DNA from 2 places in the Thermoanaerobacter uzonensis DSM 18761 genome. Region 2 is predicted to be linked to the other one. Evidence: riboswitches for the same ligand, from Rfam matches in the RefSeq annotation. Region 2 holds a riboswitch; the other holds the start of a gene.
The links. Region 2 has a riboswitch for cyclic di-GMP ahead of gspE (type II secretion system ATPase GspE). Riboswitches for the same ligand answer to the same signal wherever they lie in the genome.

Region 1 (5,333 bases), on a different contig from region 2:
AAGGGTGAGTGAACCGCCGCCCGTACTTAAATCAAAGTAATAATTTCCACTGCCTCTGTATGAATATACTTTGATGTAATAGGTTCCCGTTTGTGTTGGAATATATGTTATTGTTTCCTGCCTTTGTGTTCCAGTTGAACTTTTAATAAGAGTACCAGTTGGGCCATAGAGGTATATATCGAAATCAGGGTTATAGTTTGCCCAATCAGGTATTATGAAAGTTATTGCGATAGGATATGATGTGTTTGTCACGTTAAATGTCCAAATGTCACTGTAACCAGACCCAGGGAGCGAATCTTTAGCATAATAATGGTTTGGCACAGATATATTAGTTCCTGTGAAATTTCCAGCTGTTTTAATTGCTTCATATGCATCCAATCTTCCTGCACCATAGTCAATGTTTTTGCTTGGAGGCCCCCAACTTTTTGCAGTAGTCATTATTATATTTTTTACATCAATTGGTGCAAGGTTTATATTTGCACTAAGCATAAGGGCTACTGTACCTGCTACAAAAGGTGTAGCCATGCTTGTACCACTGTATGTCACATAGCCATTTATAGAATTTGCTTTTGCGGCAGTTATATTATATCCAGGTGCTGCAATGTCAGGTTTTATCCTTCCGTCAGCTGTGGGACCACGGCTAGAGAAGCTTGCAAGGTTGAATCCAAGTTCTCCTACATCTGCCATTGCTGCAACAGTTATGGCTTTTTCCGCTGCACCAGGTGATCCTATGGTGTACCTTGCAGGACCTGAATTTCCAGCTGCAACTACTACTACAATTCCGTTATCTACGGCGCTGTTTACTGCTAATGAGGTAGAGTCAGTTCCATCAGAACTTGTAGAAGTTCCAAGGCTTAAATTTATGACTTTGATTCCGTATACATCTTTGTTTTGAACAGCCCAATCAATTCCTGCCGTTACGGTACTCATACTTCCGCTTCCATTCGAATCAAGTACTTTTATTCCTACCAAAGCCGCACCAGGTGCAACACCTGTATAAAGGCTGTTACCCGCCCCAGTTCCTGCTGCAATGCTTGCTACATGAGTCCCATGTCCATTATCATCGTAAGGGGTAGTTTTACCGTTTACAAAATCTCGCCATCCTATTATTTTGCCACCAGCAAGGTCAACATGGGAACCATCAATGCCTGTATCAATAATTGCTATTACTATATCATTTTTGGAGTAAGAGGAAGGATTACCATCTCTGTTTCCAGTTACGCCAAAGTCACTTCTCGCTTTTGTAACGCCAAACCATTTTGTTGCGGTGTCTAATGTCGCATATACAGGCTCATCATACTCAATTTGCTTTACTATATCCAATTTTGACAAAGCGTTTATTTGTCCTTTAGTTAAAGTAGCAGCAATTCCTGGAATAATTTTGTATTTGTGCTTTATATTAAACTTTCCAATGGATTTAGAAATATTCAATAGTTCGTTATCATCTATGTTTTTGTTGAAGGTTATTACGACAGGGAATTCCGCACTGTCAGGCTTATCAGTAAGCTTTGCTTCCAGGTTATCAAAGATTTTGTTTTTGTTAGAATCTTGCATCAAAACTTTTTGAATTTGAGGAGGGTAATTTTTTGCTGGAAAGTCGCCAGATAAGTTTGTTAAGTTGGGTTGAGCTTGGACTAATACTCCACTTAGCGACATTAAAGCTACAATTAACACAAAGGCCAGTAAAGCTTTTAATGTTTGTCGGCTCTTCATTTTTTCTTACCTCCTTAAAAATTTAATATTTTTTTAAATTTAAGTCAGCCCTTCTAGTCGCTAAGTGAAACTGTTTCTTTCTTCTATTTATCATCTCCTTTCTGTAAGATTTATTTTCTATAATAAAACTCAAGCAATTTTTATGCCAGTTCACTGTATATGGACAAAATGTATAAAAGTTTTTAAAATGTATAATTTTTTATACACATTTTTATACACAAAAGAATGGATAAACACATACATTTAGAAATTAGTATAAATTTAACGAATTATGTAGAAAAAATCTTTTTTAAAAATAGAAGGAAAATTCATATTTATGTCGAAATAGTAATATAGGGAAATTAAATAAATTTTTGTTGAAAAAGGCAAACTCGTCGAAAGGCGGGGACGCAAAGCTACGGGTCTAATGCAATAGTTTTGCTATGATAGCCGGGCTACCAACATTTATATATGACCTCCTGCCTTTTGGTAGGAGGTTTATAAATTAAGGAAGTGGTGTTTTATATGACTAATAAGGAAAAAATTTATAATATTATTGTAGAAAAAAGTAAAGAATTTGATATTCAAAATTTTTTGATAAGTAGAAAAGGTGGAATCACTACAGAAGAAGTAGCACAACTCTTAAAAATGGCTCGACCCAATGTGTCTTTTATTTTAAATCATCTTGTAAGAGAAGGGAAAATAGTTAAAATTATTTCAAAACCCGTGTATTATATTGAAAAAGATAGATTAGCTTATTTTTTAGGGAATAAGGTTAAAGAAGAAATGCTTCTAAAAGACTTAATTGATTTTTTACACTTAAGAAAAGGAAAAGAATGTGCTTTTGAAAATATAATAGGACATGATGGCAGCCTCAAAGGACAAATAGAACAGGCCAAAGCAGCTGTATTATATCCTCCTTATGGGCTCCACACTCTTATCATAGGACCGCCTGGCTCTGGTAAATCTTTTTTCGCGGAGATGATGTACAAATTCAGTCTTCAAAATGGTAGGGTAGGACCTCTGGAAGTGTTAAACTGCGCGGATTACTATAACAATCCTCAACTTCTTATGTCTCATTTGTTTGGACATGTTAAAGGGGCTTATACTGGAGCTGATGTAGATAAGATAGGTTTAGTCGAAAAAGCCGATAAAGGGATATTATTCCTTGACGAGGTTCACCGCCTACCTCCAGAGGGCCAGGAGATGCTCTTTTACCTTATTGACAAAGGAGTGTATAAAAGATTAGGAGATACTGTTGAAAGAAGGGCTAACTTAATGATTATAGCAGCTACTACAGAGAAACCAGGTTCCTTTCTTTTAAAGACTTTTATGAGGAGAATACCCGTTGTCATTCAACTTCCTTCCTTTGAGGAGAGACCTCTTGAAGAAAAAATTGAAATGATTATTTATCTTTTTAAAGAAGAAGCCAAACGCCTAAACTTAAATATTGTTGTACATCCGGAAGTAATTTCTTTGCTTTTGTCTTTGCAATATGAGGGAAATATTGGGGAATTGAAATCCCTCCTTCAATTAATTTGCTCTAAAGCTTTTTTAATGAACTATGGGACAAATAGGAATTTTTTAAAAATTGATCTTACTTTGTTACCTCAGAATTATTTAAAACTAGGGCTAAATGATAGAGTAGTTTTTGATAAATTTTTAATCATTTCTCCTGAAAAAGAAAAGAAAATAGATAGATATGATTTTTATGAATTTATCGCTATGAAATATCATGAATTAAAAGAAAGGGGAATTAAGGGGATGTTACTTGAAAAGGGAATAATCGATTGTATTAATAACTTTTTAGAAAGCATTTTGGAGGATAATTTTAGAAAAAATGGGAATTTTCCATAGATTAGTATATCTAAGAATATATCACTATAATATATCATCACGGAGATATTTTTAATTAATGGTGGATTATCGGGAAATACGAAGGATGACAATATTAAGAGAAGAGTTTATAATTGTAATCGAATTAACTCCTGCTATTGCGCAACAATAGAAAGGAGGAAACTCATGATGAAGAATAAAATTTTGAAAATTTCTGTAGCATATTTAATGATATTTATAATGCTAGTCGGAGGAATTACTTCGGCATACGCTTACGACAAAATCCACGTTGTTTCAAAAGGTGAATCATTGTATTTAATAGCGAAATGGTATGGTAGTGATGTAAATAACATAAAACAGGCAAATGGGAATTGGAGCGATTTGATATATCCTGGTGAAGAATTAGTGGTGCCAGTAGATGAAAATAGTGCTTATTACAATTATCTTGTTGACAGATATTTAATCGCAAAAATGATTTATGCTGAAGCGCGTGGAGAAAGCTTTGAGGGTCAGGTCGCTGTAGGTGCGGTGATTTTGAATAGAGTAAAAAGCGGTATTTTCCCAAATACTGTAGCAGGAGTTATATATCAGCCAGATGCTTTTGAGTCTGTGGCAAACGGAGAATTTTTCAATCATGAACCTGACCTTACAGCTTTTAAAGCAGCAGATGCAGCTTTAGCCGGATGGGACCCAACAGGAGGAGCCCTATACTTCTTCAATCCAGCTACTTCAACTTCTTGGTGGATATGGACAAGGACAATTACAAATGTGATAGGACACCACTGGTTTGCAATATAGGAAGGCATAAGCCTTCCTATATTGCATATATTTTACATTATAAAATTTTACTTTTGTAAAAGAATAAGAATAGCATTAAAAATAGGAGCTGATTATATGGTATATATATTTGTAGGAGGAAGTTCAGAAAAAAGTTCAATTATAAAATTTTTATCCTACTGTGTACATTCTAAAGAAATAGTGATAGAAGAGTTAAAGAATTATAAAGAGAGAGCGGATATTTTAATTATCTCTGATATTCTATGTGATGAGGATTTTCGCAAGTTAAAAAATTATATTTATAATTTTCCGAGCGGTATTATGATAACAAATGCAGATGATGAGCTATCAAATAAACTCTTTGCACAGGGAATAAATTCTACCCTTATAACATGTGGTTTAAATCCAAAGTCCTCCATTACTGCTTCTTCAATATCTTATGAAGAAGAAGGTTATGAATTTAATTATTGCGTACAAAGGTCTTTTTTTAATTTAAAAGGCAAATTAATAGAGCCATTGGAAATACCTGTTGAAATAAAAGTTCCTGGACAGTATAATATATATAACTCATTATTTGTAATAACTGTATTATTAATTTTGGGGTATGAAATAAAAGATATACAAAATGTGGTTAAAACCTTTGAGAGTAGTGAACAGTGATAAATTTTAAAGATAATTTTTAACGATTACTTTTGCCACCTGTCATAATTGCTTGCTAATTTTAATATATATTTTTAGAAGGACACATAAGGGGAAGGGGAGAGTGAACACATGGCAGGCAACTTTTTGGAGAACAACGTAGTTGTAGTGGTAGGGAAAATTTTTACTGATTTAGAGTACAGTCATGAACTATATGGAGAAGAATTTTTTAATTTTATTTTGGAAGTTCCAAGATTGAGTGAAACGAAAGATTATCTTCCTGTTACTATTTCTAACCGTTTATTTGAAGGTATGAATTTACAGGTAGGCACAAGGGTAAAGATTGAAGGACAATTGAGGTCATACAATAGAAAATCTCCAGAAGAGGG
Region 2 (5,333 bases):
GCCGCATCATGCCCAATTTCTCTTTGATTTACTATGCTTTTGTTGTGTTTATGTAAATATTCTATAGGGTCTTCAAGGGTAAGAATATGGCATGTCCTTTTAGAATTTATCCAGTCCACCATTGAAGCTAACGTAGTAGATTTACCACTACCTGTAGGCCCTGTCACCAGTATAAGCCCTCTTGTCTTTAAAGCTAAGTCTTTAAGTATTGGAGGAAGCCCCAATTCTTCTATGGAAGGAATCCGCAAAGCTACTGACCTTATTGCAAGACTATAACTTCCCCTCTGTTTATAGACATTTATTCTAAACCTTCCTAATCCTGTAACTGAATAAGACAAGTCAATGTCCCCATTTTGCTCTAATTTTCGCAATTGGTCACTTGTCAATAAATCTTTCACTATTTCTTCTGTCTGCCCAGGAGTGAAAGGTTCACCTTCTACTTTTTCTAAATAACCATTAATTCTAAGAACTGGAGGCACTCCCACCGTTATATGCAAATCAGAAGCTTTTTTTTCAACTACTAATTCTAAAAGTCCTTTTGTATCCATATGCATCAATCCTCGTACGTTAGTCGTAACATTTCATCAATTGTAGTTTTTCCTTCTAAGACAAGTCTTTTGGCACTTTCCCTTAAAGTTTTCATTCCATTTTTCACCGCTTGTTCTTTAATTACATCAGAAGAAGCTTTAGAGTTTATAAGCTCTCTGATATCAGAAGTGATAATCATTATCTCATATATAGGAATTCTTCCTCTATATCCTGTTTTATTACAAACAGGGCATCCTTTTCCTCTGGATAAAGTAATGTCTTCCTTCTCCTCTAATCCCAGTATTTTTTTCTCACTCTCTGAAGCTTTATAAGAAATTTTACAATTATCGCATATTTTTCTCGCTAGCCTTTGAGCAATAACTCCAACCACAGCAGAAGAAACAAGATAAGGCTCTATACCCATATCAATAAGCCTTGTCACTGCCCCTGCTGCATCATTTGTGTGCAGAGTAGAAAGAACCAAATGCCCCGTTATAGCAGAGCGAATAGCTATCTCTGCAGTTTCTGTATCCCTAATTTCTCCAATCATGACGACATCCGGATCTTGTCTTAAAATAGACCGAAGAGCAGTAGCAAAAGTAAGACCTGCTTTTTCATTAACTTGCACTTGATTTATTCCTTCTATTGAATACTCAACAGGGTCTTCAACAGTTATTATATTGATATTAGGTTTGTTAAGCTCTTTTAACATGGCGTACAAAGTTGTGGTTTTTCCACTGCCTGTAGGACCAGTCAAAAGTACTATACCATGAGGTCTTTTTATCAGCTTATCAAAAAGTGCCACGTCTTTTTCATCAAAGCCCAACTGTTCTTTTGTCATCACGAAATTTTCTTTATCCAAAAGCCTTAAAACTAATTTTTCTCCAAAAACAGTAGGCAAAGAAGAAACCCTCACATCTATATTCTTTTCGTTTGAAACAAACTCAAACCTTCCGTCCTGTGGAAGTCTCCTCTCTGCAATATTCATGCTTGCCATTATTTTTATCCTTGTTACCACTGGAGCATGAGTGCTTTTTATAGTTCTCATAGCCTCTGTTAATTGTCCATCTATCCTAAATCGAATTCGCAAGTCCTTCTCTGTAGGTTCAATGTGAATATCTGAAGCTCTATTTTTTATTGCCTGTTCAATTATAGAATTTACAAAGCGTACAGCAGGCGCATTTTGCACTTCTTCCAGAATTTCATTTGGCAGCTCATTCGCAGGTTCACTTTGGAATTCCTTTTTGAAATCTTGGACTGCTTTCTCTGCCTGTTCTCTTCCGTAAATTCTATCTATAGCTTTTAGAATGCTACTTTCAGAAGCAATCAATGGTTTTACATTTTGCTTTGTTAAAATTTTTACATCGTCAATAGCAAAGATATTGAGAGGATCTGCCATTGCTACCAATACACCATCTTCATCTTTTTTTATAGGAATAATAGTATGTCTTTTAGCAACAGCCTCGGGAATTAATTTTGCCACATCTGGGTCAATATAGTATTTTTGCAAATCTACATGTGGAATGCCTAATTGAAATTCTAAAGCCTCTAGTATTTGATTTTCTGTAACATACCCCAATTTAATAAGAACTTTTCCTAATTTTTCTCCTGTTTTATTCTGAACTTCTATTGCGTGTTTTAGTTGTTCTTCTGTTATAAGCCCTACCTCAACTAAAAGCTCTCCTAGCTTTTTCTTGGCCATAAAATATACCTCCAAAAATAATAAAGCCGACATAAAGCCGGTTGCACCACTGTATCCGTGAGGCATAAAGTGCCCACATATAGCCTCACTTCATCTACTCTTTATAAAATATTCTACAAATTATTCATAATTCCTTCTTTTAAATGCATGTATACTAAATTTTTGTCGAAAAATCCCCCTGTCCATAATTTGAAAGAATAATTAGCTTGATTTACCAACATAGAAAGTCCATTAGAATATTTTATTCCATTTTTTTTAGCATATTTTAAAAAAACAGTTTCAAGAGGATTATATATAACATCATAGACAAATTTAGCCTTTGAAACTACTTTTTCACTTACAGGTGAATCTTCAACCTTTGGATACATTCCTACGCTTGTAGTATTAACAAGCATGTCTATTTCTGGTATTTCTTCTACTTCATTTATACTGCAGTAATCACATGGAATCTTAAATTCTTTCTTAATGTACTCTGACAAATCTTTTGCTCTCTCAACACTTCTATTAGCAACTATTATCGAATCTATTCCATCTAAAGCAAGTGCGACACAAACAGCCTTAGAAGCTCCACCAGCTCCTAAAACAACCGCTTTTCTTCTTTCAATTTTTTCCCCTGCTTCTATTAATGAATCTATGAAGCCATAAACATCCGTATTATATCCTTTTAATATTCCTTCTTCATTAACTACAGTATTGACTGCGCCAATTTTTAATGCTTCTTCTGAGACCACATCTAGGTATTCAATTATTTTCTCCTTATGAGGGACAGTTACATTAACTCCTCTTATTCCTAAAGCTTTTACTCCTTTTACCGCTTCTTCAAGCTTTTCCGGTAAAACATCAAAAACTGTGTAGACACAATTTAAATCTAAAGAATTAAAAGCATAGTTATGTATTAAAGGCGATAAACTATGTTCTACAGGATGGCCTATAAGACCATATAGTTTAGTATTTGCATTAATTTTCATATTCCTCAATCCTTTTAAGTACGTGTCTTTCTGCCCTTCTCATAAGCTTAGTCCACCCTAATTCCTCTTGAGATAAAGGTTTTACCAAAATAGTGTACAATCCTGCTCTTTTCCCACCAAAAATATCAGTAAATATTTGGTCTCCTATTAAGGCAGTCTCATTAGGCTTAGCATCTAAAATTTTTAAAGCTTTTTTAAAAGCTCCTTTTCTCGGTTTAATAGCCCAAGCTATTCCAGGTACACCAACTTTTTCTTTAAACTCATTCACTCTTCTTTTAGTGTTATTTGAAATAAGGCAAATTTTAAATCCTTCTTTTTTTACTTTTTCAAGCCATTCAATAGTCGTTTTATCGGGAAATTTTGATTTTTGAGGCACTAAAGTGTTGTCAATATCTAAGACAAGACTGGTAATTCCCTTTTCTTTTAAAAAGTCTAAATTGATATCATAGATATTTTCCACTATAATATCAGGAATTAACTTTTTATACATATCTTCACCTCATTTAGTTAAAATTATATAATAAAAAAAAATAAACTGTCAATACAAACAGTTTTACATAGAAAGCTCTTTAAAAAGCTTATTTAAAGCCTTCTTCTCAATCCTTGAAACATATGATCGAGATATACCTAGCATCTTTGCTATTTCTCTTTGAGTCCTCACTTTTCCATTATATAACCCGTATCTCATTTCTATAATTAACCGTTCTCTATTTTTTAAAACGCTGTTCATTTTACTGTACAATTTTTTAATTTGAAGTTTTTTCTCCACTTGCTCTGATATTTCATCTTCCTCTGTGCCAAGGACATCCATTAAAGATATCTCATTGCCCTCTTTATCAACACCAATAGGGTCTTGGAGAAAAATCTCTCCTTTCATCTTTTTTTCCGCTCGTATAGACATAAGTATTTCATTTTCTATACATCTAGCTGCATATGTGGCAAGATGAGTACCTTTTGAAGAATCAAAAGTAGAAATTGCTTTTATAAGCCCTATTGTTCCAATAGATATTAAATCATCTATATCTTTACCTGTGCCACTGTACTTTTTAACAACATGAGCTACCAACCTTAAGTTTCTTTCTATTAAAATATTCCTCGCTTCCTCATCACCGTTTTTATAAGCCTCTAAATATTTCTTTTCTTCTTCTGGAGTAAGTGGATTGGGAAAAGAGTTGGTGTTTGTCAAGTAACCAAGATTTAAGAGTTCCTTTACAATTGATGCCAAAATTGCAACAACAACTTCCCACATTGCCGCCACCCCTTTTTTTAGCATTACACATCTATTATATGTGTTTTATTTAAAATAGTGCACGTACATCAATATTTCATTATTTTCTCTGCTATTTCTTTGAAAAGAGGGGCAGCTTTAGTTCCTCCAGTATCTCCATTCTTTACAAAAATCGAAATTGCATATTTAGGCTTATCAAAAGGAACAAAACCTGTAAACCAAGCATGATATATATTTAGCTCCTTGCTAACTTCAGCAGAACCTGTTTTACCAGCACTACCATAGGTAGTCTCAGCCCTTTTCCCTGTCCCTTCTTGGTCAATAACCACTTCTCTCATCATTTCTTTTAAAATTTTGGCTGTTTTTTCGCTTATCACTCTGTAAGACTTTTTTTGAGACAATTTTTCAATTTCTTTCCCTTCTTCATCAACTATTGCAGTCACTAAACGTGGAACATTTCTAACACCGTTATTAGCAATTGTCGCTGCGATATCAGCTGCTTGAAGAGGCGTCATCAGCACATCTCCTTGCCCTATTGACAAATTCCCAATACCTGCTCCATAAGTATCAGACAATTTAGGCAATCTCCCTATTTGCTCAGGTATTGGCAGACCATCATCACTTTCTATTCCAAATTTTCTCGCCATCTCCAAAATATTTTTGGCCCCTGTTATTTGCCCAATCTTTATAAAAGTAGTATTGCAGGAAACTGCAAAACCTTTTACCATGTTTATTACTCCATGACTTTCTCCTTTGTAATCGTGAAATATTATTCCATTTATATCATAACTACCACTGCAATAAAAAGTATCTTGTAAATTCACTTTATTATATTCTAACGCTGCAGCAGCTACTACAATTTTAAAAATAGAGCCAGGGGGATACATTGAGACAGCTTTGTTTATAA

Region 1: it holds a riboswitch for cyclic di-GMP, as region 2 does, so the genes downstream of both, BUB32_RS09785 (sigma-54-dependent transcriptional regulator) here and gspE (type II secretion system ATPase GspE) in region 2, are expected to answer to the same signal.

What each region holds. Positions count from the first base shown of each region.
Region 1 is NZ_FQUR01000016.1:14,568-19,900, reverse strand. It holds gene BUB32_RS09790 (S8 family serine peptidase) at 1-1,713, opposite strand, end outside; cyclic di-GMP riboswitch class I at 2,068-2,155, shown strand; gene BUB32_RS09785 (sigma-54-dependent transcriptional regulator) at 2,218-3,549, shown strand; gene BUB32_RS09780 (cell wall hydrolase) at 3,718-4,326, shown strand; gene BUB32_RS09775 (Mur ligase family protein) at 4,423-4,965, shown strand; gene BUB32_RS09770 (single-stranded DNA-binding protein) at 5,077-5,333, shown strand, end outside.
Region 2 is NZ_FQUR01000008.1:229,494-234,826, forward strand. It holds gene BUB32_RS04505 (type IV pilus twitching motility protein PilT) at 1-548, opposite strand, end outside; gene gspE (type II secretion system ATPase GspE) at 554-2,230, opposite strand; cyclic di-GMP riboswitch class II at 2,257-2,340, opposite strand; gene aroE (shikimate dehydrogenase) at 2,344-3,198, opposite strand; gene BUB32_RS04520 (YqeG family HAD IIIA-type phosphatase) at 3,188-3,688, opposite strand; gene sigK (RNA polymerase sporulation sigma factor SigK) at 3,752-4,447, opposite strand; gene BUB32_RS04530 (peptidoglycan D,D-transpeptidase FtsI family protein) at 4,516-5,333, opposite strand, start outside.